Regions from separate parts of the Burkholderia arboris genome, predicted to be linked through region 1. Evidence: predicted binding sites of a transcription regulator. Region 1 holds the regulator's gene; each other region holds the start of a gene.
The links. The regulator HrcA, encoded in region 1, represses chaperone genes, less so after heat shock. The targets are predictions, from matches to a motif close to TTAGCACTCNNNNNNNNNGAGTGCTAA.
Positions count from the first base shown of each region.

Region 2: the regulator HrcA is predicted to act here: its motif matches at 4,645-4,671, upstream of OHZ10_RS21320 (co-chaperone GroES).
Region 3: the regulator HrcA is predicted to act here: its motif matches at 5,990-6,016, upstream of rpoH (RNA polymerase sigma factor RpoH).

Region 1 covers NZ_CP109821.1:742,385-752,994, forward strand. The annotation lists gene OHZ10_RS03545 (YhdP family protein) at 1-298, opposite strand, end outside; gene glnE (bifunctional [glutamate--ammonia ligase]-adenylyl-L-tyrosine phosphorylase/[glutamate--ammonia-ligase] adenylyltransferase) at 530-3,331, shown strand; gene recN (DNA repair protein RecN) at 3,425-5,074, opposite strand; gene OHZ10_RS03560 (NAD kinase) at 5,094-5,996, opposite strand; gene hrcA (heat-inducible transcriptional repressor HrcA) at 6,128-7,150, shown strand; gene hemH (ferrochelatase) at 7,286-8,350, shown strand; gene OHZ10_RS03575 (RNA-binding S4 domain-containing protein) at 8,435-8,842, shown strand; gene OHZ10_RS03580 (hypothetical protein) at 8,814-8,975, opposite strand; gene grpE (nucleotide exchange factor GrpE) at 9,331-9,876, shown strand; gene OHZ10_RS03590 (thioredoxin family protein) at 9,887-10,312, shown strand; gene dnaK (molecular chaperone DnaK) at 10,460-10,610, shown strand, end outside.
Region 2 covers NZ_CP109822.1:883,094-893,703, reverse strand. The annotation lists gene OHZ10_RS21345 (ABC transporter permease) at 1-183, shown strand, start outside; gene OHZ10_RS21340 (ABC transporter permease) at 206-994, shown strand; gene OHZ10_RS21335 (sigma-54 interaction domain-containing protein) at 985-2,103, opposite strand; gene OHZ10_RS21330 (class II aldolase/adducin family protein) at 2,224-2,904, opposite strand; gene OHZ10_RS21325 (lipase family protein) at 3,278-4,561, shown strand; gene OHZ10_RS21320 (co-chaperone GroES) at 4,704-4,994, shown strand; gene groL (chaperonin GroEL) at 5,007-6,647, shown strand; gene OHZ10_RS21310 (LysE family translocator) at 6,816-7,430, shown strand; gene OHZ10_RS21305 (DUF6697 family protein) at 7,978-8,349, shown strand; gene OHZ10_RS21300 (hypothetical protein) at 8,404-8,622, shown strand; gene OHZ10_RS21295 (PTS sugar transporter subunit IIA) at 8,755-9,276, shown strand; gene OHZ10_RS21290 (acetylglutamate kinase) at 9,325-10,218, shown strand; gene OHZ10_RS21285 (family 2A encapsulin nanocompartment cargo protein cysteine desulfurase) at 10,279-10,610, opposite strand, start outside.
Region 3 covers NZ_CP109821.1:3,249,654-3,260,263, forward strand. The annotation lists gene ftsY (signal recognition particle-docking protein FtsY) at 1-661, shown strand, start outside; gene maiA (maleylacetoacetate isomerase) at 747-1,391, opposite strand; gene ybiB (DNA-binding protein YbiB) at 1,571-2,545, shown strand; gene leuA (2-isopropylmalate synthase) at 2,926-4,575, shown strand; gene OHZ10_RS15290 (nuclear transport factor 2 family protein) at 4,719-5,102, opposite strand; gene OHZ10_RS15295 (acyloxyacyl hydrolase) at 5,148-5,717, opposite strand; gene rpoH (RNA polymerase sigma factor RpoH) at 6,079-7,014, shown strand; gene cydP (cytochrome oxidase putative small subunit CydP) at 7,444-7,725, shown strand; gene OHZ10_RS15310 (cytochrome ubiquinol oxidase subunit I) at 7,715-9,295, shown strand; gene cydB (cytochrome d ubiquinol oxidase subunit II) at 9,327-10,463, shown strand; gene cydX (cytochrome bd-I oxidase subunit CydX) at 10,524-10,610, shown strand, end outside.

The DNA.
Region 1 (10,610 bases):
GGATCGTCAGGTTCGTGAGTTCGACGCCCGGCTGCATGCCGGACCAGTTCGGGGAAAGCTTGCCGATCGAAAGCTGCGCGTGGAGCTTGTCGGACACGAGGCGCTCGATGCGCGGACGGAATTCGTCGATGCGGGGCAGCAGCACATAGCGCAGCCCGAGGAACGCGCCGGACGCAACGAAGTAGGTGCCGATCCCGACTGCCAGCGTCACCTTGAACACGCGACGCAGGACCGGATGATCGTGCTTCGGAGGTCCCGCTTCGGGCGCAGCTACGGCGGATTCCTGACGGTCGGACATGCGGCGGACGGGCGGCGATATGGTAGTTTTGCAGACTGACGTTGAAATGTATCACACGGGTTCGTGCCGGCGGCCGTTGCGGCAGCACGGCACGGGCTTTCCGGCGCGCGGTTTCGCGGCGGACGCACGTGCGTCCGCCGCTGCCGCGCCGAGTTCACGAGACCGGCCGGCAGCGGGGCGCGTACGCGCCGGGCCGCTGCCGGCCGGCCTTTCCGCCAGGCCCGCTTCTCGATGACCGACGCTTCCGCCCTGATCAGCACGTCCTATTCCCGATACCTCGCCCGCGCGGCTGCCGCGCGGCCCGCGCTGGCCGACCAGGTCGCCGCATGGGCGGCCGCGCCGCTCGGCCGCGCGCAGCTCGACGCGCGCCTCACCGAATTGCTCGCGACGCCGGCCGGCACGGCCGCGCCGACCGAGGAGCAACTGAAGCGCGCGCTGCGGCAACTGCGCGCGGAGGCGTTCGGCGCGGTCGCGGAGCGCGACCTGCGCGGGCTGGCGGACGTCGCCGAAGTGACGGGCGCGATGACCGATCTCGCCGAAGTGGCCGTGCAGCGTTCGCTCGCGCTGCTGTCGACCGAGCTCGAGGCGCTGTACGGCGAGCCGCGCGGCGCCGACGGCCAGCGCGTCGTGCTCGGCGTGGTCGGAATGGGCAAGCTCGGCGGCCGTGAGCTGAACGTGTCGTCGGACATCGACCTGATCTTCGTCTACGAGGACGACGGCGAAACGACCGGCGGCGCGCGTTCGCCGCTGTCCACGCAGGAATACTTCACGCGGCTCGGCCGGCGCCTGATAGGCGTGCTGTCCGAGGTCACGGCCGACGGCTACGTGTTTCGCGTCGACATGCGGCTGCGCCCGAACGGCGATTCGGGGCCGCTCGTCTGCAGCCTCGGGATGCTCGAGGAATATTTCTACGTGCAGGGGCGCGAGTGGGAGCGCTATGCCTGGATCAAGGGGCGGCTCGTGTCGGAAGGCGACAGCGACGCGGCCCGGCGGCTGGAGTCGCAGCTCGAATCCATCGTCAAGCCGTTCGTGTACCGCCGCTATCTCGATTTCGGCGTGATCGGCGCGATCCGTTCGCTGCACCAGCAGATCCGTCACGAAGCCGCGCGCCGCGCGTCGATGCGGCCCGACAAGGCCGACGACATCAAGCTCGGGCGCGGCGGGATCCGCGAGATCGAGTTCAGCGCGCAGGTGTTCCAGCTGATCCGCGGCGGCCAGGATGCCGAATTCCGCGTGCGGCCGACGCTCGCGGTGCTGCGCCATGCGCAGGCGCGCGGGCTGATCGGCGAGGACGTGCGCGCGCGCCTGTCCGATGCTTACAACTTCCTGCGCACGCTCGAGCACCGGCTGCAGTACCGCAACGACGCGCAGACGCACGCGATGCCGGTCGAGCCCGATGAACGCGCGGCGCTGGCCGCATCGCTCGGCTTTGCCGACTATGCGGCGCTGATGACGGTGCTGGACGGCCACCGGACCTTCGTCGAGGCGCAGTTCCACCAGATCTTTGCCGACAAGGTGAGCGGCGGGCCTTGCGCGGCCGGCGACGACACGGCCGCCGCGTGGATCTGGAGCGGCGCGCTGGCCGACGACGGCGAGGACGACGCGCTGGTCGCGCGCCTCGACGGCCTCGGTTTCACCGATCCGGCCACCGTGCTCGCGCGGCTGCGCGCGATCTGGCAATCGTCGCGCTACACCGGGCTGCCGGAAAAGAGCCGGCAGCGCTTCGACAGCGTCGCGCAGCGGGCGCTCGACGCCGCCCCGAAGATCGACGCCGCACGCCGCGACGACACGATCGTGCGCCTGTTCGACCTGCTCGAGACGGTCAGCCGGCGCGGCGTCTATCTCGCGCTGCTGACCGAATACCCGGCCGCGCTCGACCGCGTGCTGTCGGTGCTCGGCGCGACGCGCTGGGGCGGCGGCTACCTGATCCGCCACCCGCAACTGCTCGACGAGCTGCTCGACGACGAGGCGATCGCGAGCCCGTTCGACTGGCCCGCGTTCAAGGACGCGCTGCGCGCACGCCTCGCGGCGGCGGACGGCCCCGAGCAGCAGATGGACTTGCTGCGCCACGCGCAGCACGCGGAGGTGTTCCGGATCCTGCTGATCGATCTGGCCGGGCAACTGTCGGTCGAGCATGTGAGCGACCGGCTGTCGGAGCTGGCCGACGCGGTGCTCGACGTGACGATCGAAGTCGTCTGGTCGCAGCTCGCGAAGCGCCATCGCGACGTGCCGAAGTTCGCGGTGATCGCGTACGGCAAGCTGGGCGGCAAGGAGCTCGGCTACGCGTCGGATCTCGACCTGATCTTCCTGTACGACGACCCCGACGAGCGCTCGGCGGACGTCTACACGACCTTCACGCGGCGCCTCATCACGTGGCTCACGACCGCGACCGGTGCGGGGGCGCTGTTCGACATCGACCTGCGGTTGCGGCCGAACGGCGAGGCCGGGCTGCTCGTCACCGATCTCGATGCGTTCCGCCGCTATCAGCTGCGCGAGGGCGACGCCGCGAACACCGCGTGGGTGTGGGAGCACCAGGCGCTGACGCGTGCCCGCTACAGCGCGGGCGATGCGCAGATCGGCGCGGACTTCGAGGCGATCCGCCAGCAGGTGCTGACGACGCCGCGCGACGGCGGCGTGCTCGCGAAGGAGATCGTCGACATGCGCGGCAAGGTGTTTGCCGGCCACCCGAACCAGACCGAGCTGTTCGACCTGAAGCACGATCGCGGCGGGATGGTCGACATCGAGTTCATCGTCCAGTACTGGGTGCTGCTGCATGCGTCGAGCGACGCCGAGCTGATCCGCAATACCGGCAACATCGCGCTGCTGCGCGAGGTCGCCCGCTTCGGGCTGATGGGCGAGGACGAGGCCGAGCGCGTCGGCGCGGCGTACCGCAAGTACCGGAAGCTGCAGCACAAGCTGCGGCTCGACGGGATGGAGAAGGCGCGTGTCGATCCGGCGATGGTGGCCGACGAGCGGGCTGCGGTGACGGCGCTGTGGGAGCGCGTGTTCGGCGCGGTTGAAACGGGCGTTTGAACGAAAGCAGGGCAGTGCGCGGTATCGACCCGCGCACCGCCCTGAATCGCCAATGTGCGAACCCGTTCGGCTTGAACGGAGCAGGCGGCCGCGTCAGGCCGCCAGCATTTCCTTCGCGTGCTTGCGGGTGGTGGCGGTGATCTCGAGCCCGCCGAGCATCCGCGCGACTTCCTCGATCCGGTTGGCGCGGTCGAGTGCGACGACCGTCGACACCGTGCCGCCGCGATCGTCGGCGCCCTTCGCGACCTGGAAGTGATGGTCGCCGCGCGCGGCGACCTGCGGCAGGTGCGTCACGCACAGCACCTGGCGGTCGCGCCCGAGCTGGTGCAGCAGGCGGCCGACCACTTCGGCGACGCCGCCGCCGATCCCCGTATCGACTTCGTCGAAGATCAGCGTCGGCGTCGGGCTTGCCGCGCTCGCGATGACCGCGAGCGCGAGGCTGATCCGCGCGAGCTCGCCGCCCGACGCGACCTTCGCGAGCGGCCGCAGCGGCACGCCCGGATGCCCGGCGACGCGGAATTCGACCTGCTCGAGCCCGTGCGGGCCGCCGTCGGCAAGCGGCACGAGTGCGACTTCGAAACTGCCGCCCGCCATCGACAATTCCTGCATGCCGGTCGTGACGGCCGTACCGAGCGCCTTCGCGGCCTGCGCGCGCGCCTTGGACAGGTGCCGGGCGTCGGCGAGATAGGCTTCGCGCGCCTTGGCCTGCGTCGCTTCGAGCGCGCCGAGATCGGCGGCTGCGTCGAGCGCGACGAGCTGCGCGCGGCGCGCCGCATGTTCCTCGTGCAGCGTGTCGGGCGGCAGCCGGAACTTGCGGGCGGTCGAGTGCAACGCATCGAGCCGCGTTTCGACCTGCGCGAGCCGCTCGGGATCGAGATCGGCGCGCTGCGCATAGTGCGACAGCGAATAGACGGCTTCCTGCAACTGGATCTCGGCCGGTTCGAGCGACGCGAGCGCATCGCTGAGCGAGGTGTCGTAGTCGGCCAGGCTGCGCAGCTTCGACACGATCGCGCCGAGTTGCGGGAGCATCGCGTCGTCGGATTCGGACAGCGCGTTGAGCGCGCCGCGCACGCCTTCGATCAGGTTCGCCGAATGCGACAACCGCTTGTGTTCGTTGCTGACTTCGTCCCATTCGCCGGGCTGCGGCGAGAGCTTGTCAAGCTCGGCGAGCTGCCACGCGAGCTTTTCGCGTTCGAGCTGCAACTCGCGCTCGTGCGCTTTCGCGGCGTCGATCGCCTGCGTCGCGTCGCGCCACACGCGCCATGCGCGTGCGACGTTCGCCGCATCGGCGACGAGCCCCGCGTGCGTGTCGAACAGTTCGCGCTGCGCGTCGGGCCGCATCAGCAACTGGTGCGCGTGCTGGCCGTGGATGTCGACGAGCATCTCGCCGAGTTCGCGCAGCTGTGCGAGCGTCGCGCTGGTGCCGTTGATGAACGCGCGCGAACGGCCATTCGCGTCGATCACGCGGCGCAGCATCACGGTGTCCTCGGCGTCGAACGCGTGTTCGTCGAGCCAGCGCGCGACGCGGTCGTGCGGCGTGAATTCGGCCGTGATGTCGGCGCGGCCGCAGCCGGTACGCACGACGCTCGCGTCGGAACGTTCGCCGAGCGCGAGGGCAAGGGCGTCGATCAGGATCGATTTCCCGGCGCCGGTTTCGCCGGAAAAGACGGAAAAGCCGCTGTCGAATTCGAGATCGAGCGCGGCCACGATGACGAAGTCGCGGATCGAGAGGTGGCGGAGCATGATGTAGGGCGGAGCGGCGTCAGGACGCCTTGTCGTCTTCGTTCGAGGCGTGTTCGTTCCAGTGCAGCTTCTTGCGCAGCGTCGTGTAGTAGCTGTAGCCGACCGGGTGCAGGAACGGCACCGTGTGCTTCGAGCGGCGCACCTCGATCGTGTCGTTCAGTTCGAGCGACGTGAACGACTGCATGTCGAAGTTCACGTTGACGTCGCGCCCGCCGACGATCTGGATCGCGATTTTCGAATCGTCGGGCAGCACGATCGGCCGGTTCGACAGCGCATGCGGCGCGATCGGCACGAGCACGATGCCCGCCAGCTGCGGGTGAAGAATCGGGCCGGCCGACGACAGCGCGTAGGCGGTCGAGCCGGTCGGCGTCGCGACGATCAGGCCGTCCGAACGCTGGTTGTACATGTACCGGCCGTCGACCGACGCGCGCAGCTCGACCATCCCGGAGAAGCCGCTGCGGTTCACGACGACGTCGTTGAACGCGATTGCGTGGTAGATCGGTTCGCCGTCGCGCATGATCCGCGCCTCGAGCAGCGCGCGCTCCTCGCGCTCGAACTTGCCGGCCAGCATCACGGGAACGAGCGCGTGCATGTCGGCCGCGGCGATGTCCGTGATGAAGCCGAGCCGCCCGTGGTTGATCCCGATCAGCGGTGTCCGGTACGGCGCAAGCTGGCGGCCGATGCCGAGCATCGTGCCGTCGCCGCCGAGCACCACCGCCACATCCGCTCGCGCCCCGATTTCGGCCGGGGTGAGCGCCGGGTAGCCGGTGATGCCGATTTCGCGCGCGGTATCGCCTTCGAACACGACCTCGAAGCCGAGCTTCGCGATGCTGGCAGCCAGCGTGGCGAGCGGCTCGGCGATGACGGGCGTGTTGCTCCGGCCGACGAGCGCGACAGTATTGAACTGATTACCGGTTTTCATGCCGGCATTACACCATAGCTCGTTGACGAAAAGAACCGGCTGTGCGCCGAAGGGGCCGGATCGGGCCGGCCCGCGCAACGGAGGGAGACGCCACTCGCCGCGGTCGCGCGGTTGCGCTAAAATTTTCCACCATGCTAGATCCTCGCGCACGAACCCTCCTGAAAACCCTGATCGAACGGTATATCGCCGACGGTCAGCCAGTCGGATCGCGCACGTTGTCCCGTTATTCCGGGCTCGAGCTGAGCCCGGCGACGATCCGCAACGTGATGTCCGACCTGGAGGAGCTCGGCCTCGTGTCGAGCCCGCACACGTCGGCCGGCCGCGTGCCGACGCCGCGCGGCTACCGGCTGTTCGTCGACACGATGCTGACGGTCGAGGCGCCGATCGACGCCGAAGCCGTCGCGCGGCAGGTGCAGAACACGCTGCAGGCCGGCGAGCCGCAGCAGCGGGTGGTCGCGGCCGCCGCGAGCGTGCTGTCGAACCTGTCGCAGTTCGCGGGCGTCGTGCTGACGCCGCGCCGCAGCCACGTGTTCAAGCAGATCGAGTTCATGCGCCTGTCCGACAAGCGCATCCTGCTGATCATCGTCACGCCCGAGGGCGACGTGCAGAACCGGATGCTCGCGACGCCGCGCGACTATTCGCCGTCGCAGCTGACCGAGGCGTCCAATTACATCAACGCGCATTTCGCCGGCCTGTCGTTCGACGAGGTGCGCCGCCGCCTGCGCGACGAGATCGACCAGCTGCGCGGCGACATGACCACGCTGATGCACGCGGCCGTGACGGCCAGTACCGAGGTGCCCGACACCGAGGACACCGTGCTGATTTCCGGCGAGCGCAACCTGCTCGAAGTGGCGGATCTGTCGTCCGACATGGCGCGGCTGCGCAAGCTGTTCGACGTGTTCGACCAAAAGACGGGCCTCCTGCAACTGCTCGACGTGTCGAGCCACGCCCAGGGCGTGCAGATCTTCATCGGCGGCGAATCGACGCTCGTGCCGATCGAGGAAATGAGCGTCGTCACCGCGCCTTACGAGGTGAACGGGCAGATCGTCGGCACGCTCGGCGTGATCGGCCCGACCCGCATGGCGTACAACCGCGTGATCCCGATCGTCGACATCACCGCGCGCCTGCTGTCGCTCACGCTGAGCCAGCAATAGGCTGCAATCGGCAGCCTGATCCCGCCCCGTCATCGTGTCGCAATGCCGCCCGCGCCGACAGTCGGCCGAACGGCACGGGGCGGCCCGCTATAATTGAGAGCCGTCCGGTCCCGTGCCCCGAGCACGTTCTTGCCCATGCGTTTCGATCTTGAGCCGCCTTCGAGCATCGCGGCTGCCCATCGCATCGGTGTGCTGCTGATCAATCTCGGCACGCCCGACGCGCCCACGCCGCGTGCGGTGCGGCGCTACCTCGCCGAATTCCTGTCGGATCCGCGCGTCGTCGAGATTCCGCAGGCCGTCTGGCAGGTGCTGCTGCGCACGCTGATCCTGCCGCTGCGCGGCCGCGCGTCCGCGAAGAAATACGCGGCCGTCTGGATGCCCGAGGGCTCGCCGCTGCGCGTGTACACCGAGCGCCAGACCGACAGCGTGCGGCACCTGCTCACGTCGAACGGCTATCACGTGACGGTCGACTACGCGATGCGCTACGGCAGCCCCAGCATTTCGCACGCACTCGCGCAGTTCAAGCGCGCGGGCGTCGAGCGCGTGCTGCTGATGCCGATGTATCCGCAATACTCGGCGTCGACCACGGCCACCGCCTTCGATGCCGCCTTCGACGCGCTCGCGCGCATGCGCAACCAGCCGGAAGTGCGCACGGTACGGCATTACGCCGACCATCCGGCCTATATCCATGCGCTGGCCGAGCAGGTGCGCCAGTACTGGGCGCAGCACGGCCGCCCCGATTTCGCGGCCGGCGACAAGCTCGTGCTGAGTTTCCACGGCGTGCCGAAGCGCACGCTCGACCTCGGCGACCCGTATCACGACCAGTGCCAGCAGACGGGCGCGTTGCTGATGGCCGCGCTCGGGCTGTCGACGACCGAATGCCGCGTGACGTTCCAGTCGCGCTTCGGCAAGGCCGAATGGCTGCAGCCGTACACCGCGCCGACGCTGCGCGAGTTCGGCGAGGCCGGCGTGCGGCGGGCCGACGTGTTCTGTCCTGGTTTCACGGCCGATTGCCTGGAGACGATCGAGGAGATCGGCATGGAAGTGCGCGACGCGTTCCTCGCCGGCGGCGGCAAGACGTTCCACCGCATTCCGTGCCTGAACGGCGCGCCCGCGTGGATCGGCGCGGTCGGCGAGATCGTCGCCGAGAATCTGCAGGGCTGGCCGGTCAAGGCCGCGCAGCCCGAAACGGTGAACTGAGATGAAACGACCCCCACGCTCACTTTGCTCGCTGCCCCCCGAGGGGACGGTCAGCCTCCTTGGGGCGGCCCGGCGGAGGCTGACATGAACTACCAGATTTCCACGGATCCCGGCGCAAAGCTGCGCATCGACAAATGGCTATGGGCGGCCCGCTTCTTCAAGACGCGCTCGCTCGCGACCGATGCGGTCGACAAGGGGCACGTGAAGATCGGCGGCGCGGCGGTCAAGCCGGCGAAGGACGTGCGGGTGGGCGACGAGGTCGAGATTGCGATCGACGGCATCGTCTGGCACATTGCCGTGCTGGGCGTGTGCGACGTGCGCGGGCCTGCGAGCGTCGCGCAGGCGCTTTACGCGGAAACGGAAGCAGGGCGGGCCGCGCGGCTCGCCGAACTGGAGCGGCGCCGCACGTATCGCGAGCCGGCGGCCGAACTGCACGGCCGGCCGACGAAGCGCGACCGGCGCATCATCGACAGATTTTCGGGTGGGCGCTGAACATCTGGTCGAATGTCGCCCGCGCGCTGCCGTATTCGGTCGTGCGGTCGGTAACGGCTCCGGACAGGCAGATGGTGGTGGTGCCGGCAATGAGTACCAGCGCGACCACCGATATCGCAAAGGTCAGTTTCACGGTACTCCCCTCGGGCTCAAGGGTGAAAACGGCGCCAGGTGGATGTCAGGCGGCGGTCAGCTAGGGGTAAACACGCTTTTCCGACGCTTGACTGGAGTGTAGTGCAGCGGGCCTGTGCCAAGCTAGTACTTGCCAGGTAAGCGTTGTTACAGCCGGTTTCGCCCGATCTGGTGGACTGTGCGGGCCACGCCCCGCCGGGCGGCGCGGTTGTTTCGCGGCATTGGCGAATGCCGGCGAATAACCCTCTTGAAATCGCAGTTTTCGCCCTTATTTGCACCAACAATGTGCGGTTCCGCCGGGTATACGGTCCGGCGGTTGCCGATTTGGCTTCAACCTCTAATCGACTTTCAGCGACATGGAAAACACGCAAGAGAACCCGGCTACCCAATCGGCCGAAGACATCGGCAGCGAGAAGCAGGCGGCGCAAGGCGCCGCTCCCGCCGCCGAAGCAGCCGACGCGGCGCTCGCGGAGGCTCAAGCCAAGGTCGCCGAGCTGCAGGAGAGCTACCTGCGGGCGAAGGCCGAGACCGAGAACGTCCGCCGCCGCGCGCAGGACGACGTGTCGAAGGCGCACAAGTTCGCGATCGAGAGCTTCGCGGAACACCTGCTGCCGGTGCTGGACAGCCTGGAAGCGGCCGTCAGCGACACGTCCGGCGACATCGCGAAGGTCCGCGAAGGCGTCGAGCTGACGCTGCGCCAGCTGACGAGCGCGCTCGAGAAGGGCCGCGTCGTCGCGCTCAACCCGGTCGGCGAGAAGTTCGATCCGCATCAGCACCAGGCGATTTCGATGGTGCCGGCCGACCAGGAGCCGAACACCGTCGTCACCGTGCTGCAAAAGGGCTATACGATCGCCGACCGCGTGCTGCGTCCGGCGCTCGTCACCGTCGCCCAGCCGAAGTAAGGCTGCCGGGATGGTGCCCGCCGGCGTCGATCCGGCCGCGTTCGACGCGTTCGACATGCAGGCGCTCGACGCTGGCACGTTCGACGCGGCCATCGGCGGCGCGGGCGACGCGCTGGCGGTGGTGTTCTTCTGGGGCGTCGACTGCTTCAACTGCGAGATCGCGAAGAAGGCGATGCTCGCCCAGCCCGACGCGATCCGCGCGCTGGATCTGAAGTGGTTCCATTGCAACGTGTACGAACACCATCAGCTGGGGCGCCGCTTCGGGCTGCACGGCGTGCCGACGTGGTTCTTCTTCCACCGCGGCAAGCGGCTGGGCCGCGCGACGGGCTGGCATGGCCTCGCGCAGTTCCAGGCGGCCGTGTCGGCGGCGCGGGCGAAGGTCGCGGCGGCGGCCGGCGATCCGCCGGGCGGCGATCCGCTGGCCGGCGGCGATTGAAAAAATTTAATATCCGCATCGCTCGTCGGGTCTTGAAAACGGACCGGACGGACGCATTTCGGGAACAGAGTTGAATTCTGGCGTGCGAAACCGCCCAAAAGCGCGGGGTTTCGTGCAGCAAACAAGCATTTCTGGAGATTAGGAAAAATGGGAAAGATCATCGGTATTGACCTCGGCACCACGAACTCGTGCGTCGCCATCATGGAAGGCAACCAGGTCAAGGTCATCGAGAACTCGGAAGGCACGCGCACCACGCCGTCGATCATCGCCTACATGGACGACAACGAAGTGCTCGTCG
Region 2 (10,610 bases), on a different replicon from region 1:
GCGGTCGAGCTGCTCAGCGCCGACAGCGGGATCGGCCAGATGATGGAACTTGCGCGGCAGATGCTGCGGCTCGACGTCGTGCTCGTCGACGTCGCGGTGATCGGGCTGATCGGCTTCGCGCTCGACCGATCGATCGCGCTCGTGCAGCGCTACGCGTTGCGCTGGCAGACACCCTTGCGCTGACCCTGACTGGATACGCTTCGGCATGACCTTCGCTACTCGCGCTTTCTCGTTCGCCCCGCTGCGCCGTCGCGCCCGCGGCCTTGTCGTGCCGGCCTTGCTGGTTGCCGCATGGCAAGTCGCGTCGTCCGGCGACGCGGCCCATCAATACGCATTCGTGCCGCTGCAGCAGGCCGGCGCGGCGCTCGTCGAACTCGCCCGCAGCGGCGAACTCGCGACCGATCTCGGCGCGAGCCTGCGCCGCACGACGCTCGGGCTCGGGTTCGGCGTCGCATTCGGGCTCCTGTTCGGTGCGGCGATGGCGCGTTCGCCCCTTGTGCGCAAGCTCGCCGAGCCGGCGTTCCAGGCGCTGCGCTACGTGCCGCTGCTCGGGTTGATTCCGCTGCTGAGCCTGTGGGCCGGCACCGGCGAATTCGCGAAGGTGTTCATCATTGCGCTTGCCGCGTTCTACCCGATGACCACCGCCAGCTTCGACGGGCTGCGCCGCGTCGATCCGCGCTATGTCGAGCTTGCGCAATCGTACCGGCTGACGCGCATCGGCCTGTGGCGCGACGTGCTGATCCCGGGCGCGCTGCCCGACCTGTTCGCCGGCGTGCTGCAAGCCGTGCCGTTCGCGTGGATCACCGCGACCAGCAGCGAACTGCTGTTCAACACGGGAGCCGGGGTCGGCAGCCTGATGCAGAACGCGCAGGCCGGCGCGCGCGCCGACGTGCTGCTGGTTTGTGTCTTGGGTGTGACGGCGCTGGCCGTCGGGATGAGTGCGTTATGCGAGCGGATCGCGCAGCGCGCGCTGCGCTGGCGCGATCACGCCTGACGGCGCAGCCGTGCGTCGGCGTCGCCCGCGTCGCGCGGCTTCAGGATGCCGAGCTGCGCGAGCCGTGCGCGCACGATGTTGCGCGACTGGTCGAGCAGGCGCGACATGCGCAGCTGGTTATGATCGCTGTAGTCGAACACGCTGCGGTAGACGGTGTCCTCGATGTGCTGCCACAGCGACGGCGTGCCGAGATCCAGCAGCTCGATCACCGCGTGACGGAGCGCCTCGGTCGCTTCGGCGACGTCGCGTGCGCGGCGCGCCGGTGCGGCAGCCGCGCCCGGTGCGTCGGCCGTGTCGGGCGCGAGCGACAGCGCCGAGAACTGCAGGTCGCCGACGTCGATCGCGCCACCCGCGCAGATCAGCACCGCGTGGTGGATCACGTTCTCGAGTTCGCGAATGTTGCCGGGCCACGCGTGCGCGTGCAGCCGCGCGCGCGCGGCGTCGGTCAGCGTCGGCGCGGTCACGCGCAGCCGTTTCGCATAGGTGTCGATGAAATGCTCGATCAGCGGTGCGATGTCGCCGGGCCGCTCGCGCAGCGGCAGCAGGCTCAGTTTCACGACGTTGAGCCGGTAGTACAGGTCCTCGCGGAAATTGCCCGCGCGCACCGCGGCTTCGAGGTTCACGTTGGTCGCCGCGACGAGCCGCACGTCGATCTTCACGGTCTTGCGCGAGCCGACCGGCGTCACTTCGCGCTCCTGCAGCACGCGCAGCAGCTTGACCTGCGCGGACAGCGGCAGGTCGCCCACTTCATCGAGAAAAAGCGTGCCGCGATTCGCGGATTCGAACCAGCCGGGCTGGCTGTTGATCGCACCGGTAAACGCGCCGCGCTCGTGCCCGAACAGCTCGCTCTCGATCAGCGTCTCGGAGAACGCGCCGCAGTTGACCGCGACGAACGGGCCGTCATGGCGCTCGCTCAGCGAATGCACGAGACGCGCAATCAGCTCCTTGCCGGTGCCGCTTTCTCCAGTGACGAGCACCGTCGCATCGCTCGGCGCGACGAGCTGGATGCGTTCGAGCAGCACCCGCGATTTGGGATCGTCGAACGTCAGTGCCTTCGCGCGGATCGTGATCGCGTGCGAAGTCGGGTCCGGCAAGCTGAAGATGGCCATGGCACGACCGGCGTGTTGAACGGGGAAGGTTCGACGATAGCAAGACGCGCGCCGGCCACGAACCAATTCATCGAGCTATCGGTATGACGGCGGCCGGATTGCGCCGGCCGCCGCACGGCATCATGCGAGGCCGGTCATCTTCCATTGCTGTTCGAGCGCACCCGGCCCGAAGTCGAGCGAGCCGCCGAGCGGTTCCGCGAGCGCCTGGAAATACGCGGCTTCCTCGAGGATCAGGATGTACTTCGACACGTCGAGGATCGACTTGCCCCAGAACGTCGCGCCGCCGTTCGCCTCGATGATCGCCGGCACGTCGGGATCGCGCCGGATCGTGTCGACGATGAAGCGCGGCTCGCCGGGGCGGCGGTCGACATAGACCGGAATCTCGCGGGCCCGCGTGTAGCGGGCGGCCGGTGCATAGCGGATCGGCAGCGGACGATGCGCGCTCGCCCACGCGCCGAGGTACGGGCCATGCACGTGAATCACGACGTCGACTTCCGGCGCCTCGCGGAACACGCCCGCGTAGCGCGGGCCGTTGCCGCCCGCGCGCGCGTCGCCATGCAGCACGTCGCCGTCGAGCGTCACGACGACGGGCTGGATCTCCTGCGACGCGGCCCACGGGCTCGGCGCCGACAGCGCAACGACGAGCTCCGTGCCGGGCACGCGCTGGAACGCCTGGAACGTGTTGGTTGCGGATAGCGTGCGCGTTTCCTTCAGCACGCGCGCGGCCTGCGTGAATTCGCGCGTGGCGCGCTCGACGAATGCCACGAGTTCGCCGCTGTCGATGGCTTGGGTGACGGACATGAGGACGGGTTCCTTGATCGGTGGACGGATGAGCTTGCGTCGCGACACCGCAACGCACGGCACCGGATCAGCAGCAATCGTGCCAGCCGGGCAAACGCTCGCCGCAAACCGGCCGGTGCGGCGCGGGCACGCGATGCGCGACTCGCGCCGTGCAGTCTGTGTGCATGTGTCTGTTGCAAGAGCAACAACGTGGCGGCCGGGATTGCTGCTCGACGCGCAGCCGACACGCGTGCGCGCTCGTCCCGGTATGGATCGCGCGCCCGTGATACCGCGCGCAGTATGCGCAACGAGCCCGCTGGTTCAAAACTTGCATCGTGGTCGACCCGCGCCGGCCCTGCACGGTGCATCCGATCTCACCGACCTTCATCCGACCATGACGCTTCTTCCCCTGCGCGGCCTCGCCGCACGCACGCTGCTCGTATCGGCGCTCGCCTTGCCTTCCGTCGTTTCACTCGCAGCGTCTCCCGGCCATGTTCCCGTGCCCGATCCGTTGCAAGGCGACGGCCGCGTGTCCGCGTTCTACACATGGGATCGCGACATTCCGGCCACGCCCGGCGCGCTGCTGCGTTCCGAACCGCTGCCCGCGGCGCTCGGGCTCGCGAGCGCCGCCCGGCAACTGCGCATCCTGTATGCATCGACCGACGGCGTCGGCGGCCATACGCCGATTGCCGTGTCGGGCGCGCTGTTCGTGCCGCGCGGCACGCCGCCGGCCGGCGGCTGGCCGATTGTCGCGTGGGCGCACGGCACGTTCGGGATGGCCGACATCTGCGCGCCGTCGTGGTTCGGCCGCTCGTATCGCGACGTGCGCTACCTGAATGCGTGGCTTCAGCAAGGATTCGCGGTGGTCGCGACCGACTACCAGGGGCTCGGCACGCCCGGCCCGAATCCGCAGCTCAACAACCGTTCGAACAGCTACACGCTGCTCGACAGCGTGCGCGCGGTGCTCGGCGGCGTGCCGGGCCTCGCGAACGATGTCGTGCTCGTCGGCCAGTCGCAAGGCGGTTCGGCCGTGTTCGCAGCGGCTGGCTACGCGCCCGTCTATGCGCCCGAACTCGCGATCCGCGCGACCGTCGCGACCGGGACGATCTACAACGCATCGCGCGCCACGCTCGCGTCGCTGCCGAAGTTCGACACCGCATACCGGCGCGATCCCGAGCGGGTCGATCCGACGCTCGCGTACCAGTTCTATTCGGTGCTGTCCGCGCAGCAGATCGACCCGTCGCTGCGCGCCGATGAAGTACTGACCGAGCGCGCGCTGCCGATCCTCGAACAGGCGCGCATCGGCTGCCTCGCATCGCTCGAGGATGACGCGGCACTCGCACACCTCACGCACGCGAACACCGTGAAACCGGGCGGCGATGCACGGCTGCAGGCATGGTGGGACGACTACCTGACGTCCCCGACGCTGAAGATCTCCACGCCCGTTTTCATCGGCGCGGGCGCGGACGACGGGCTGGCGCCGCTCGAACTCGCGCTCGCGAAGGATGCGTGCGCGGCCGGTACGACCGTCGAGGCGCACCTGTATGCGGGCCGCGAGCACAACGGCACCGTCAACGCATCGCTCGCCGATTCGATTCCGTTCGTGAAGCGCGTGCTGGCCGGCGAGACGATTCACCCGGTCTGCTCGCCGGTCGCGCAGCAGGCCGTGTCGCAATAGCCGGTTCCCGGTGCTTTGCACGACGGCGCGAATGCTTGTGCAAATCCGTTATTGGATCGCGCCGCCGCGCATTTTTATACTCGTCAGCACTCTCTGTTAAAGAGTGCCAGCCAAATTCGACAGATCAGCACAGGACGAAAAGATGAGCCTACGCCCCTTGCACGACCGCGTGATCGTGAAGCGACTCGACCAGGAAACCACCACCGCATCGGGCATCGTGATCCCCGACAGCGCCGCCGAAAAGCCCGACCAGGGTGAAGTGATCGCCGTCGGCCCGGGCCGCAAGGATGCGGACGGCCAGCGCATCGTGCCCGACCTGCAGGTCGGCGAGCGCGTGCTGTTCGGCAAATACGCAGGCCAGGCCGTCAAAGTGGACGGCCACGAGTTTCTCGTGCTGCGCGAGGAAGACATCGTCGCGGTCGTCAATCAATAACGGAGCGCAATCATGGCAGCCAAGGAAATCATTTTCAGCGACATCGCACGGTCGAAGCTGACCGAAGGCGTGAACATCCTCGCGAACGCGGTGAAGGTCACGCTCGGGCCGAAAGGCCGTAACGTCGTGCTCGAACGCAGCTTCGGCGCACCCATCGTCACGAAGGACGGCGTGTCGGTCGCGAAGGAAATCGAACTCGCGGACAAACTGCAGAACATCGGCGCGCAGCTCGTGAAGGAAGTCGCGTCGCGCACCAGCGACGCCGCCGGCGACGGCACGACGACGGCCACCGTACTCGCACAGGCAATCGTCCGCGAAGGCCAGAAATACGTGGCGGCCGGGCTCAACCCGCTCGACCTGAAGCGCGGCATCGACAAGGCCGTTGCCGCGGCCGTCGACGAGCTGAAGAAGATCAGCAAGCCGACCACCACGAGCAAGGAGATCGCGCAGGTCGCCACGATCTCCGCGAACGGCGAGGAATCGATCGGCCAGCGTATCGCCGAAGCGATCGACCGCGTCGGCAAGGAAGGCGTGATCACCGTCGAGGACGGCAAGTCGCTCGCCGACGAGCTCGACGTCGTCGAGGGGCTGCAATTCGATCGCGGCTACCTGTCGCCGTACTTCATCAACAATCCCGACAAGCAGATCGCCGAGATCGAAAGCCCGTACATCCTGCTGCACGACAAGAAGATCTCGAACATCCGCGACCTGCTGCCGGTGCTCGAACAGGTCGCGAAGTCGGGCCGCCCGCTGCTGATCATCGCCGAAGACGTCGAAGGCGAAGCGCTCGCGACGCTCGTCGTGAACAACATCCGCGGGATCCTGAAGACCGTCGCGGTCAAGGCGCCGGGCTTCGGCGATCGCCGCAAGGCGTTGCTCGAAGACATCGCGATCCTCACCGGCGGGCAGGTGATCGCCGAGGAAACGGGCCTGACGCTCGAGAAGGCGACGCTCGCCGAACTTGGCCAGGCGAAGCGCATCGAGGTCGGCAAGGAAAACACGACCGTGATCGACGGCGCCGGCGATGCGAAGAACATCGAAGCGCGCGTGAAGCAGATCCGCGTGCAGATCGACGAAGCGACATCGGATTACGATCGTGAAAAGCTGCAGGAACGCGTCGCGAAACTCGCGGGCGGCGTCGCGGTGATCAAGGTCGGCGGTGCGACCGAGATCGAAGTGAAGGAGAAGAAGGATCGCGTCGACGACGCGCTGCACGCGACGCGCGCGGCCGTCGAGGAAGGCATCGTGCCGGGCGGCGGCGTCGCGCTGATCCGCGTGCGGCAGGCCATCCGCGAACTGAAAGGTGTGAACGCCGATCAGGACGCCGGCATCAAGATCGTGCTGCGCGCGCTGGAGGAACCGCTGCGCCAGATCGTCACGAATGCGGGCGAGGAAGCGAGCGTCGTCGTCGCGAAGGTCGCGGAAGGCGCGGGCAACTTCGGCTACAACGCGCAGACGGGCGAGTACGGCGACCTCGTCGAATCGGGCGTGCTCGATCCGACCAAGGTGACGCGCACGGCACTGCAGAACGCGGCGTCGGTCGCGGGGCTGCTGCTGACGACCGACGCGACCGTGTTCGAAGCGCCGAAGGATGCGGCGCCGGTTGCCGGGCCCGGCGGCCCGGGTGCGGGCGGGCCGGGGTTCGATTTCTGATGATGGACGGTGCGCGCCGGTTCGCCGGCGTGCGTGCGGTCCTGCTGGAACATGAAACGCGTGGCGACGGAAGTCGTCGCGCGTTTTTTCTTGGGATCGACCGTATGCGTGGCCGTTACCGCGCTCGGGTAAGATGAAAGTCCGTCCGCCCGCGCCGCCGCTCACGCCATGTCGACCACCCTCAACACCTTGCTTCCGCTCGCCGGCGTCCTGCTGCTGAGCGTCGCCAGCCCGGGCCCGAACTTCGTGATCGTCACGTCGACCGCCGTCGTGTCGCGCCGCGCGGGCGTGATGACGGGGCTCGGCCTCGCCGCCGCGTCCGGCACCTGGGCCGCGATCGCGATCGCCGGGTTGAGCCTGCTCGTGACGCACGTCGCATGGGTCCACACCGCGCTGCGGCTCGCCGGCGCCGCCTATCTGATCTGGCTCGGCCTGAAAATGATCGTGACGGCGCGCAAGCCGTTGCCCGATTCCGCGCCGGCAGCTGCGTCCGACTGGAAGGCGGCGAAAAAGGGCTACGCCGTCAGCATGACGAACCCGAAATCCGTCGCGTTCTACGGCAGTATCTTCGCGCTGATGGTGCCGGCCCGTGCGCCGGCGTGGCTCGATCTCACGGTCGTCGTCCTGTCGATCTCGATCTCGGCCGCGTGGTATTGCGCGATGGCGCTGCTCGCGTCGCATCCTTCGGTGCGTGGGTTGCTGGTCCGGCGCAAGGCAGTGCTCGATACGGCGGCCGGCCTGCTGCTGATCGGGGTGGGCGGACGGATGCTGGCCGGACGCTGATCCGCTGCGCCCCCTCCCCGTCGAACCCTCGCCGCTCATCGTCACGTCATCCATGCACGCCATCGTCGACGGCGGCGAATGGCCGTGGGGCAGCGGTGGCGCGAATGGCGCGTTCGGCCGCGCACCGCACCGCACCTGCGCACCTCTGTGGCCATGCGCGTAACGGGCGACCAAGCACATTTACGACCTTTTTACTTGCGCGCGCGAATACGTTCACTAGAATGGGTTCGCCATCCACCACCGAGACGCGACATGCGCATCCGAAGTCCTCGCCCTCCGAGTTGCTTCTCTGCCTGACAGGCAGGACGCCTGCGTCTCGCTTTCCCGAGCCTCCGTCCTGCCGCCTGGCGGACGGTGCGCGCCGTAGTCATTCCCGTGCAAGCCCGAACACGACGTCGATGCGATAACCGCGCATCGTGACGCGTGCGCTCGAGCGTGTGTGCGCAGCACATCCCGTGCGACGACGCATCATCGATCCGCCGATCCGACCCATTTACTTTGCATGCCTGATTTCATCCAGGAAAATTTCCGTTACCGGAGACCGGTCATGTTCGAGATCGACAAACAGTACACACGCGAATTCATTCACACCGCCTGCGGCGGCAGCAAGCAGGGATTCCTGCCGACGAAGAACGGCAAGGTGGTGGCCGCCTGCCTGCGCGCGGACCTCAACCCGCATGCACCCGACGTAATCCTCTGCGACGGCAGCGCGTCCGCTCGCTCGGCCGGCAGAACGCTCGCCGCGCAGCGCGATGCGATTCCGGTGTTCATCAAAACGGCAACGGACGCCTACCGCTTCGTCGGCCAGTACGTCGTCAACGAATCGCTCACGGCGCCGCTCGACTGCGCGCCTTACGTGCGCAACAGCGGCTTCACGGCCGCGCAGATTTCACGCGTGCTCAAGCTCAAACGCAGCTGACACGCACGGCGCATCCCGCGCCGTACCTCGGGCGTCTTTCATACAGGAGCAATCATGCTGGGCTTGACGTTCTGGAAACACGTACACGGCACGCGGACGGATGCCATCCGCGAAGACAGGACGATCGCACACGACCGGCACCGCCGCGTGTCGAGAACGCTCGTGCTGACCAGCGCCGCCGTGGCGTTCGCGGCGATCGCGTTCGGCGCGCCGGTGGTCGGCATTTCGGTCTTTCTGCTGACGACACTGCCGTTCGTGCTGTCAGGTACCTGACGATATCGGTGTCGGGCCCGGTTCCATCGACGATCGATACGACATTTTAATACCCGGCCCCCACGTCTCTGACACCGTCTTTACGCGGTTTTGTCTAGGATTTCCTTGTCATCCCGACACGGAGAGATCCGCATGCAAACGCAGCAGGCCGCCGTCGGCGGCCAACCCGACCCTCCCCACCGACACGGCGGCACGCCGCTCGCGACCCGGCTGGCCGACGCCTGTCCGCCGGAGCACATCCTGCTCGACGTGCCGGTGGAAAGCGCAATCCAGTTGTTCGACCTCGTCGCGCGATACATCGAGCGCAGCAGCGGGGTGTCCGCCGAACGGATCAGGACCGAACTCATCAAGCGCGAACAACTCGGCTCGACCGGCCTCGGCCAGGGCGTCGCGATTCCGCATGCACGGGTCGACGGGCTCGGCTCGGCCGTCGCGCTGTTCGTTCGCGCGCTGTACCCGTTCGCGTTCAACGCGCCGGACCGCAAGCCCGTGCGCGAATTCATCGTGCTGGTCCTGCCGCAAGCGGACGACCGCGCGCACCTCGAACTGCTCGCGGACGCGGCACGGTGTTTCAGCGAACGTCCGTTTCGGCAAGCGTCGCGCGATGCGCAAAGGCCCGACGAGATTCACCTGCTGATGCAACGCACGCACTGATGCCGCGCCGTGCGGCGGCAGGCACTCCCTTCATCCTTCTGGATTCCCATGTTCCCCGACCCTGAAAGTCCCACCCTTACGTCACGGCGCGTCGCCGGCCTGGCCCGCTCGCTGCCGTTCATGCATGCCCTGCACGGGCAGACCGTCGTCATCGTCGACGGCGGCGCCGCGAACGAGGCGCGCACCCGCGTGGCCTTCGCGCAAGATGTCGCGCTGCTCGCGCTCACCGGCGTTCGTCCGGTCATCGTCCAGGGCATACCGGCCGCGTCCGAAACGCAATCGGTTCACACCGCGCACGCCGCGATGGCCAGCGTCAATCACGAACTGGTACGCCTGATCGGCAGTCACGGTGCAAAGGCAATCGGCATCGACGGTCACGACGGTGGCCTGCTGGTCGCCAGCGCGGAACCCGACCGTACCGACACGAGCGCAGTCGCACGGTTCGACGGCGCCGCGCTGACCGCGTTTCTGGAACACGGACTGGTGCCCGTCGTGATGCCGGTCGCACCGGACGACGCGGGTCACGACCACCTGCTGCGCCCGGAACGCGTCGGCAGCCTGTTCGCGCAACGCACGGGTGCGGTCACGCTGGTGATGATGGTCGACACCGCCTTGCTGCATGAACTCGGCGAACTCGCCGGGCTGTACGGCATCACGGAACTCGAACAATGGCTCGCCGAACACCCGGCAGCCGGTGCGGCGCCGTGCGTGCGGGAAGCGCTCGATGCGCTCGCGCACGGCGTGCAGAGCGTCCACCTCGCCGATATCGGGCAACCCGAATCGCTGATCGACGAACTGCTGACGGAGGAAGGATCGGGCGTGGTGTTCTGCCGGCGCGGCAACACCGATCTGCTGTCGGAAACCCGCCGCTACTTCGCCGATTCCGCGTGCGTGCTGCGTGACGGGTTCAGCGTCGAGAAGAAGCCGGTCGTGCGGTTCTGACCCGGTAGCTGGAAAGCGCTTGCGGCGACCGGCAACGGCCGCCGCAAGCGGGCAACAACGTTAGCGTCGCGTCGCCAGCCGTCGCACGACACGTACCAGCGCATCGACCTCGTCGCACGTGTTGTAGAACGCAAGCGATGGCCGCACCGTGGCCTCGAGCCCGAAACGCCGCAGGATCGGCTGCGCGCAGTGATGCCCCGAGCGCACCGCGATGCCCTCTTCGTTCAGCGCCTGCCCGACTTCCCCGGTTTCATAGCCCTTCAGCACGAACGACAGCACGCTCGCCTTGTCGCGCGCGGTGCCGACGAGCCGTACGCCCGGTACCGGCGCGAGCACGCTCGTCGCATACGCAAGCAGGTCGTGCTCGTAGCGCGCGATGTTCTCGATGCCGA
Region 3 (10,610 bases), 1.1 Mb from region 1:
GCTCGTCGAGCTGCTGACGCCGCTCGAGAAATCGCTGATGCTCGGCCGCGCGCAGCCGCTCGTGATGATGATCACCGGCGTGAACGGCGCGGGCAAGACGACCAGCATCGGCAAGCTCGCGAAGCATCTGCAGAGCTTCGACCAGTCGGTGCTGCTGGCCGCGGGCGACACGTTCCGCGCGGCCGCACGCGAGCAGCTCTCGGTCTGGGGCGAGCGCAACAACGTGACGGTCGTGCAGCAGGAAAGCGGCGATCCGGCCGCGGTGATCTTCGACGCGGTCAGCGCCGCGCGCGCGCGCAAGATCGACGTGATGATGGCCGACACGGCCGGCCGCCTGCCGACGCAGATTCACCTGATGGAAGAGCTGAAGAAGGTGAAGCGCGTGATCTCGAAGGCGCACGACGGCGCGCCGCACGAAGTGCTGCTGGTGATCGACGCGAACACCGGCCAGAACGCACTCACGCAGGTGAAGGCATTCGACGACGCGCTCGGCCTCACCGGCCTGATCGTCACGAAGCTCGACGGCACCGCGAAGGGCGGGATCCTCGCCGCGATCGCGCGGCAACGACCGGTGCCCGTCTACTTCATCGGCGTCGGCGAAAAGGTCGAGGATCTGCAGCCGTTCAGCGCGGTGGAATTCGCGGACGCGTTGCTCGGCTGAACCTCGTCGGCACGCATCGCACGGGGCGCCTTCGGGCGCCCTTTTTCATGCGTGCGCGCTCATGCTCGCAGCGGGTGCGCCGCGCTCACTCCGCGTCGGGCTGCACGCCCGGCTCGGCGGCCTTGAACGCGTCGAGCGTCGCGGCATGATCGACGATCCGCTGGATCGTCGGAAAGCGCGTGGTATCGATCGAGAAGCGGTTCGCGTTGAACACCTGCGGCACGAGGCACACGTCGGCGAGCGTCGGCGTGTCGCCGAAAACCAGCTTGCCGGTGCGCGGATCGTTCGCGAGACGCGACTCGAGCGTTTCGAAGCCGGCCTCGATCCAGTGCCGGTACCACGCGTTCTTCGCCTCCTCGGGCACCTTCAGCGTGTGCTTCAGGTACTTCAGCACGCGCAGGTTGTTGAGCGGATGGATTTCGCACGCGATCTGCAGGGCGACCGCGCGCACGTACGCGCGATCGACCGGCTCCTTCGGCAGCAGCGCGGGCTCGGGATGGGTTTCCTCGAGATACTCGATGATCGCGAGCGACTGCTGCAGCGTCGCGTCGTCGTCGATCAGCGTCGGCACGACCGCATCCGGGTTCAGTGCGCGGTACGCGTCCTTCAGCTGCTCGCCGCCGTCGCGCAGCATGTGCACGGGGACATAGTCGAACGGCAGCCGCTTCAGGTTCAGGGCAATCCGCACGCGGTACGACGCGGAACTGCGGAAATAGCTGTAGAGCTTCATGGGATGTCTCTCGTAGTCGTATTCGGCCGGCAACGGCACGGGCGCGGCGCAGCCGGCGCGCGCACCGCCGGGACCCAGAGTGTAGCGCGGCACGATGCGCGCCTGCGCCCGTGCGATACTCGGGGCATTCCTCACCGCTCACCGCGCGGCCCGATGCCGGCCGCCCGCCCCACGCCCCGATGACCGCTTCCCACGATCCCGCCACCGCTCCGTTCCCGTGCGCCCGCTTCATCAAGGAAATCGGCCGCGGCCCGCACGGCGCGCGCGCGCTGTCCGCCGAGGACACGTTCGAGCTCTATCGCGCAATGCTCGACGCACGCGTGTCGGACGTCGAACTGGGCGCGATCCTGATCGCCTATCGGCTGAAGGGCGAATCCGCCGACGAACTGGCCGCGATGCTCGCCGCCGCGCAGGCATCGTTCGAGCCCGTGCATGTGCAGGACGCGGCATTCCGCCCGGTGGCGATCCCGAGCTACAACGGTGCGCGCAAGCAGCCGAACCTCGTGCCGCTGCTCGCGCTGCTGCTCGCGCGTGAAGGCGTGCCGGTGCTCGTGCACGGTGTGGAGCGCGATCCGGGCCGCGTGACGAGCGCGGAAATTTTCTCGGCACTGTCGCTCGCGCCGTCGACGTCGCACGATGCGATCGAAGACATGCTCGCCGAGCGCCGCGTCGCGTTCGCACCGATCGAAGTCCTGGCGCCGCGCCTTGCACACCTGCTGTCGATGCGCAGCGTACTCGGCGTACGCAATTCGACGCACACGCTCGTGAAGATCCTGCAGCCGTTCGCGCCGGCCGGGCTGCGGCTCGTCAACTACACGCATCCGCCGTACCGTGACAGCCTCGCGCAGCTGTTCCGCGATCATCCGGACGCCGCGCTCGGCGGCGCGCTGCTCGCGCGCGGCACCGAGGGCGAAGCCGTCGCCGACACGCGGCGCCAGGTGCAGGTCGACTGGCTGCACGACGGCGTGTGCGACACGCTGATCGAGGCCGAACGTTCGTCGACCGATGCGCCGCCCGTCGCGCTGCCCGAATCGCGCGATGCGGCGACCACGGCCGCGTGGACGGACGCCGTGCTGCGCGGCGAGGTGCCGGTGCCGGACACGGTTTCGCGGCAGGTCGCGACGATCGTGCAGATCGCCCGTATCGCGCGCTGACGGCACGGCCGGCGACCCGCCCCTTTATCCCGACCATTTGACACACTGCCGCATCCTGGCATAGAGTGGTCGCCATGCGTTCCTTTCCGAACACCCTCCGAATTACCTCCGGCCGCCTAGCGCGGCCGCTATCGCTACGACTAGCCTAAGGCTGTCGTAGCGCCGTGTGCTGTCCGCACGGTCCCTCCCAGCAGTTCCTCGCAGTACCCCTCTCGCAGTTTTTACAACCGAAGTCGTCAGCATTCGTCCGTCTATCCGTCGGCCGATTCGCGAAGATCATCCGCATCTGCGGCGCCATTGTGCGCGGCGGTGCGAGGCAGCGCCAACCGTCGCCCATGCCGCCCGTCTTCGCTCGCGACTTGAGACCCGAGGTCCAGAAGATGCAGCGCAATCCGCAAGACAAATACCGTCCGTTCGAGCCCGTCCGCCTCAATGGCCGCCGCTGGCCGTCCCGCACCATCGAGCGTGCGCCCGTGTGGATGAGCACCGACCTGCGCGACGGCAACCAGTCGCTGATCGAGCCGATGAGCATCGAGCAGAAGCTGGAGTTCTTCGAGATGCTGGTTGCGATCGGGTTCAAGGAGATCGAAGTCGGTTTTCCGTCGGCGTCGCAAACCGACTTCGATTTCGTCCGCAAGCTGATCGACGACAAGCGGATTCCGGACGACGTGACGATCGAGGTGCTCGTGCAGTCGCGCGAAGACCTGATCGCCCGCACGTTCGACGCGCTCGAAGGCGTGCCGCGCGCGATCGTGCACCTGTACAACGCGGTCTGCCCGTCGTTCCGCCGCATCGTGTTCGGGATGTCGAAGAACGACGTGAAGGCGCTCGCGATCGACGGCACGCGCATCGTCAAGGAACACGCGGCCGCGCGCCCCGATACGCAGTGGACCTTCCAGTACTCGCCGGAAACCTTCAGCATGACCGAGCTGACGTTCGCACGCGAGATCTGCGACGCGGTCGCGCAGACGTGGCGCCCGACCCGCGACCACAAGATGATCGTCAACCTGCCGGCCACCGTCGAAGCCGCGAGCCCGAACGTGTTCGCCGACCAGATCGAATGGATGGACCGTAACCTCGCGTATCGCGACAGCATCGTGCTGTCCGTGCATCCGCACAACGACCGCGGCACCGCGGTCGCGGCAGCCGAACTCGCGCTGCTCGCGGGCGCCGACCGCATCGAGGGCTGCCTGTTCGGCAACGGCGAGCGCACCGGCAACGTCGATCTCGTCACGCTCGCGCTGAACCTCTACACGCAGGGCATCGACCCGGGCCTCGACTTCTCCGACATCGACGCGGTGCGCCGCGTCGTCGAGCGCTGCAATCAGATTCCCGTGCATCCGCGCCACCCGTACGCGGGCGACCTCGTGTTCACCGCGTTCTCGGGCTCGCACCAGGATGCGATCCGCAAGGGCTTCGCGCAGCAGCGCCCCGACGCGGCCTGGGAAGTGCCGTACCTGCCGATCGACCCGGCCGACCTCGGCCGCAGCTACGACGCGGTGATCCGCGTGAACAGCCAGTCCGGCAAGGGCGGCGCAACGTTCCTGCTCGAACGCGGAATGGGCTTCACGCCGACGCGCCGCGTGCAGATCGAATTCAGCCATGCAGTGCAGACGCTCGCCGACGCATCGGGCGAGGAAGTGACGGGCGACGCGATCTGCGCGCTGTTCGCACGCGAATTCTTCGAGACCGACGGCCCGGCCGCACGGCACGGCAGCAGCGCACGCTGGCAGAACCGCGAGATCGCGGCAGCGGCGCCCGCCGCCGATGCGACGCCCGAGGACGCGGTGCGACGTTTCGCCGCGGCATTTGCAGCGGCCGCCGGCGCCGCGATCGACGTCGCGTCGTGCGAACACGCCCGCACGACGGACGGCCGGATCGCGGTATCGGTCGGCTGCCGGGTCGGCGATGCGCCGCTGCGGCACGGTGTCGGCCTGCATGCCGATGCGGCGAGCGCCGCGCTCGACGCGGTCGTCAGCGCGATCAACCGTTCGGCCTGGCACTGCACGGACCGCCGCGTGGCGGCGTGACCGCCGGGCTTCGACTCAGGGTGACATGCCAGCGAGCGGTGCGTGACCGCCCGTGCGCCGCGCAATCCGCGCCGCACGGGCCAGCAAAAAGCGGCCCACAAGGCCGCTCGATTCGGGAACATGAAAAGGAGCGCGATGCGCGCTCATGTCTCGGTCGCGCACCGCGTCGCCTGCCACGCGAACAGGCTCCAGCGGCCCTGCTCGTGCGTGTGGACGGAGGTATAGGCAATCGGGAAGACCAGACCGCCGTTGTTCGTTTCCATCTCGATCAACGCGCGCCCCGTGACGACGCAGGTTTCGTCGCCGACGGGCAACACGTCCTGAGACTGGATTTCGATCTGGCGATAGCGGCGGCGGCCGGCGACGATGGCGTCGATGAACTGCTGCTTGGTTTCGCGTTTGCCATTGGTGTGGACGAAGAACACCTTGTCCGACAATAGCGCGTCGAGCGCCTCGCCGTCCCCGTCCACCATCGCCCGGAACCGATCGCGCTCGAGCGCGCGGATCGCATCGATCACCTTCGCCATCGCCTGACTCCTCGGCAACGCGCCCGCCGTGCGCGGGCGTACGGATCAGAAGTTGTACTGCACGTAGAACTGGTGGAAATTTATACCAGGATTCGGCTCTTTGATACCCGCGTTAGACACATGTTCAAAACGGTAGCCGACCTGATACTGTTGCCGTTGGCCGAACTGCACGCCGACGCCCGCAGTCGGTGCGAACTGGAACGCGGTCGACAGCGAAAAATTGTTCGAGATCGTCGGGTGTGTCAGAAGCCGCACACCACCGCCGGCCTCGATGAACGGGCGAATCTCCCCCGCGCTCCTGATGAAGCGGAACATCGGCGTCACGCCGAATTCGCCGATGCTGCTGTGGACGTTGCCGCCCGTGTGCCAGTACCCGACGTGCCCTTCGACGACAAACGCGAAGTGCCAGCCGCCGACCTGCCACCAGTTCCAGCCCGGATCCCACACGACGCCGAGATCGCCCTTGTCGATCCCGCGACGATCCGAAAACCCGCCGCCCGCCTGGATCCCCCATCGATCCGCAAACGTCGCACCCGATCCGCCCAGAAGTGACGCTGCCAACAATGCATGCAGCGCAAGCCGGCTGCGGGGCCGGCGATTCTTCTTATTGTTCATCTGACACTCCAACTTTTTGGGTTGAATGGAGCCTGCCGCAACGGCTTGGCCCGAGCGAACTGAATGTTATGGTAAAGGACTTTTCGGATCGGCATCACGAAGCGAAATGGCTTCCTTCCAAAACGACAAAAATCGAAATCGTCTACTGATTGTCATCAGAAACAACGGCTTACGGAACTTCGCGTCGCGCCTCCTGTCGCAGATTAGACTATCGACTCCACTTGATCGATAGAAAAACCGGGAACTCGGATGCCCCCGCCCGCTCTAAGGAATTAGCACTCGTCTTGCGGGAGTGCTAAGATGGCCCACGGAATCTCATTCGAGACCGGGGGTTTGTCCCTGATTCCAAAGGAGTTTTTTAGTGAGCAACGCCCTGACCCTCCCGAATACCCTGAGCCCGACGCCGGCCAAGGCCGAATCGGCAGGCTCGCTGGCGCTCGCAGCCCAATCGATGTTGCCCGGCCAGCTCGGCAACATCGACGCGTATATCCAGGCCGTCAACCGCATCCCGCTGCTGACCGCCGAAGAGGAACGCCAGTACGCAACCGAATTCCGCGAAGGCAACAACCTCGACTCGGCGCGCCGCCTCGTGCTGTCGCACCTGCGTCTGGTCGTGTCGATCGCGCGCAACTATCTCGGCTACGGCCTGCCGCACGGCGACCTGATCCAGGAAGGCAACATCGGCCTGATGAAGGCCGTGAAGCGCTTCGATCCGGCGCAGAACGTGCGTCTCGTGTCGTATGCGATCCACTGGATCAAGGCCGAGATCCACGAGTACATCCTGCGCAACTGGCGCATGGTGAAGGTCGCGACGACGAAGGCGCAGCGCAAGCTGTTCTTCAACCTGCGCAGCCACAAGAAGTCCATGCAGGCGATGACGCCCGAGGAAATCGACGGCCTCGCGCAGGAACTCAACGTCAAGCGCGAAGACGTGACCGAGATGGAAACGCGCCTGTCGGGCGGCGACATCGCGCTCGAAGGGCAGGTGGAAGACGGCGAGGAGTCGTACGCGCCGATCGCCTACCTGGCCGACTCGCACAACGAGCCGACCGCCGTGCTCGCCGCGCGTCAGCGCGACTCGCTGCAGACGGACGGCATCGCGCAGGCACTCGAGGCGCTCGACGCCCGCAGCCGCCGCATCATCGAGGCACGCTGGCTGCACGTCGACGACGACGGCTCGGGCGGCTCGACGCTGCACGATCTCGCGGCCGAATTCGGCGTGTCCGCGGAACGTATCCGCCAGATCGAAGCGAGCGCAATGAAAAAGATGCGCACTGCCCTCGCCGAATACGCGTAAATCCACGGCGATTTAGAGCGCCTCATCGAAAACCGCTGCCCGACCGGCAGCGGTTTTTTTTCGCCCGTCTTTTTCGCGTGCTTGCACACGCTTCTGCGTGCGCTTCAGCGCGCATTTCTCCGCCCGTTTCTTCGTCCGTTTCTTCGTCCGTTTCTTCGTCCGTTTCTTCGTCCGTTTCACTGCCGATTAATTTGACCTGATTCGTCGGGTATCAGGCCGTTTCCGGGCCCCTTCCGCATAACCTTGATCTGCCTCAACTTTTGCCCCGCGTTTCGCGACGGTCTGCCGCAGCGCAGCACTCGGCATCGGAAAGCCGTCCTTTTAAAATTGGCATGTCCGGCGCAAAAGGATTAAAACAGCTTCACGGCCGTCATAAATCCGACGTAAAGTCGCCCCAAATCCGACCTAAATCGATTCAGGATAATCGCCTTGATCTCGATCAATAAAGAGCCTGCGCCGCCGTCTCCCCCGCGGCCGGCCCGCACGATCGGCTGGCGCGCGCGCATCGCCGCGTGGGCACACGGACCGACCCTCGCCCGCGACATCACCCTGGTGCTGATCGTCAAGCTGATCCTCCTGATGTCGCTCAAATACGCATTCTTCAATCATCCGCAGGCCGAGCACATGTCGCTTCCGCCTGCCGCCGTCGCCGAGAAGCTGCTCTCGGTGCCGGCGCCTGCATCCACCGAGGGAGACCACCATGATAAGTAGCGAAGTCGTCGATCTGTCACGTCTGCAGTTCGGCATCACGGCGCTCTACCATTTCCTGTTTGTGCCGTTGACGCTCGGCCTGTCCTGGCTGCTCGTCATCATGGAAGCCGTCTACGTGATGACCGGCAAACAGGTCTACAAGGACATGACCCAGTTCTGGGGCAAGCTGTTCGGCATCAACTTCGCGATGGGCGTGACCACCGGCATCACGCTCGAATTCCAGTTCGGTACGAACTGGTCGTACTACTCGCACTATGTCGGCGACATCTTCGGCGTGCCGCTCGCGGTCGAAGGCCTGATGGCGTTCTTCCTCGAATCGACATTCGTCGGCCTGTTCTTCTTCGGCTGGAACCGCCTGTCGAAGGTCAAGCACCTGATGGTCACGTTCCTCGTCGCGCTGGGCTCGAACCTGTCCGCGCTGTGGATCCTCGTCGCGAACGGCTGGATGAACAACCCGGTCGGCGCCGAGTTCAACTACCAGACGATGCGCATGGAGATGACGAGCCTGTTCGACGTGCTGTTCAACCCGGTCGCGCAGGTGAAGTTCGTGCACACGGTGTCGGCCGGCTACGTGTCGGCGGCGATGTTCGTGCTCGGCGTGTCGTCGTGGTACCTGCTGAAGAAGCGCGACGTCGACTTCGCGCTGCGCTCGTTCGCGGTCGCGGCCGGCTTCGGCCTCGCAGCGACGCTGTGCGTGATCGTGCTCGGCGACGAATCGGGCTATACGACCGGCGAAGTGCAGAAGATGAAGCTCGCCGCGATCGAATCCGAATGGGAAACGCAGCCGGCGCCAGCATCGTTCACGCTGATCGGCATTCCGAACCAGGAAGCACAGCGCACCGACTACGCGATCAAGATCCCGTACGCGCTCGGCCTGATCGCGACGCGCTCGATCGACGAACCGGTGATCGGCCTGCGCGAGCTCGCGAAGCACAGCGAGGAGCACATCCAGAGCGGGATGGTCGCGTACGGCGCGCTGCAGAAGATCAAGCAGGGCGACACGAGCGACGCGACCCGCGCGCTGTTCGACCAGCACAAGCAGTATCTCGGCTACGGGCTGATGCTCAAGCAGTTCACGCCGAACGTGGTCGATGCGACGCCCGAGCAGATCAAGGCCGCCGCGAAGAAGACGATCCCGCCGGTCGCGCCCGTGTTCTTCTCGTTCCGGATCATGGTGGCCCTCGGCTTCCTGTTCGTCGCGACGTTCATCGCCGCGTTCTGGTTCTGCGCGCGCCGCGAACTGCTGCAGGACAACCGCCGCTGGTTCCTGCGCTATGCGGTGTGGGCGATCCCGCTGCCGTGGATCGCGATCGAATTCGGCTGGATCGTCGCCGAGCTCGGCCGCCAGCCGTGGACGATCGCCGGCGTGCTGCCGACGCACCTGTCCGCGTCGAGCCTGCAGCCGAGCGACCTGTACCTGAGCCTCGCGGGCTTCATCCTGTTCTATACGGCGCTGTTCGTCATCGAGATCAAGCTGATGTTCAAGTACGCGCGCCTCGGCCCGTCGTCGCTGCATACCGGCCGCTATCACCACGAAATCGCAGCCGCCAGCGAGCACGCCCCGGCGTGAGCACGCACCTGAAACGGAACAAGGAATCGCTATGGACTATGCAACTCTCAAGCTGATCTGGTGGCTGCTCGTCGGCGTGCTGCTGATCGGCTTCGCCGTCACCGACGGCTTCGACATGGGCGCGACCGCGCTGCTGCCGTTCCTCGGCAAGACCGACGAAGAGCGCCGCATCATCGTCAACACCGTCGGCGCAACGTGGGAAGGCAACCAGGTGTGGCTGATCACGGCCGGCGGCGCGATGTTCGCCGCCTGGCCGCTCGTCTACGCGGCGTCGTTCTCCGGCTTCTACTTCGCGATGCTGCTCGTGCTGTTCGCGCTGTTCTTCCGGCCCGTGGGCTTCGACTACCGCAGCAAGCGGCCGGACCCGCGCTGGCGCGCGGGCTGGGACTGGGGCCTGTTCATCGGCGGCTTCGTGCCGGCGCTCGTGTTCGGCGTCGCGTTCGGCAACCTGCTGCAGGGCGTGCCGTTCAAGTTCGACAGCGACCTGCGCGTGACCTACTACGGCAGCTTCTGGGCGCTGCTGAACCCGTTCGCGCTGCTGTGCGGGCTCGTCAGCCTCACGATGCTCGTCGCGCACGGCGCCGCGTTCATCAAGATGAAGACCGACGGCGTGATCGCGCGCCGCGCCTCGATCGCACTGCGCGCGGCGTCGTTCCTCGCGGTCGTGCTGTTCGTGCTGGCCGGCGTGCTGGTGGCGTCTTATATCGGCGGCTTCCACATCACCCACGCCGCACCGACCGACACCGTCGCGAACCCGCTGCTCAAGGACGTCGCCGCCGGCTCGGGCCTGTGGCTCGCGAACTACAGCGAATTCCCGTGGATGATCGCGGCGCCTGTCGTCGGGATCGCAGGCGGCGTGCTCGCGCTGCTGCTCGCCGGCTCGAAGCAGGAGAAGACGGCGTTCTTCTGTACGGGCCTGATGATCGTCGGCGTGATCCTGACCGCGGGCTTCTCGATGTTCCCGTTCATCATGCCGTCGTCGCTCGACCCGCGCAGCAGCCTGACCGTGTGGGATTCGACGTCGAGCCACATGACGCTGCAGGTGATGCTGTTCGCGGTGATCGTGTTCCTGCCGCTCATCCTGATCTACACGAGCTGGGTGTATCGCGTGATGCGCGGCAAGGTCACGCACCAGACGCTCGAAGAGAACAAGCACTCGATGTATTGATGCATTGAACCGGGCCGGGGCGCACGCTCCCTCGCCCACCGTTTCGCAAGGAGTCGGACCATGTGGTATTTCAGCTGGATTCTCGGTATCGGCGTCGCGCTGTCGTTCGGCATCGTCAACGCGATGTGGCTCGAAGCGCGGCAGAAG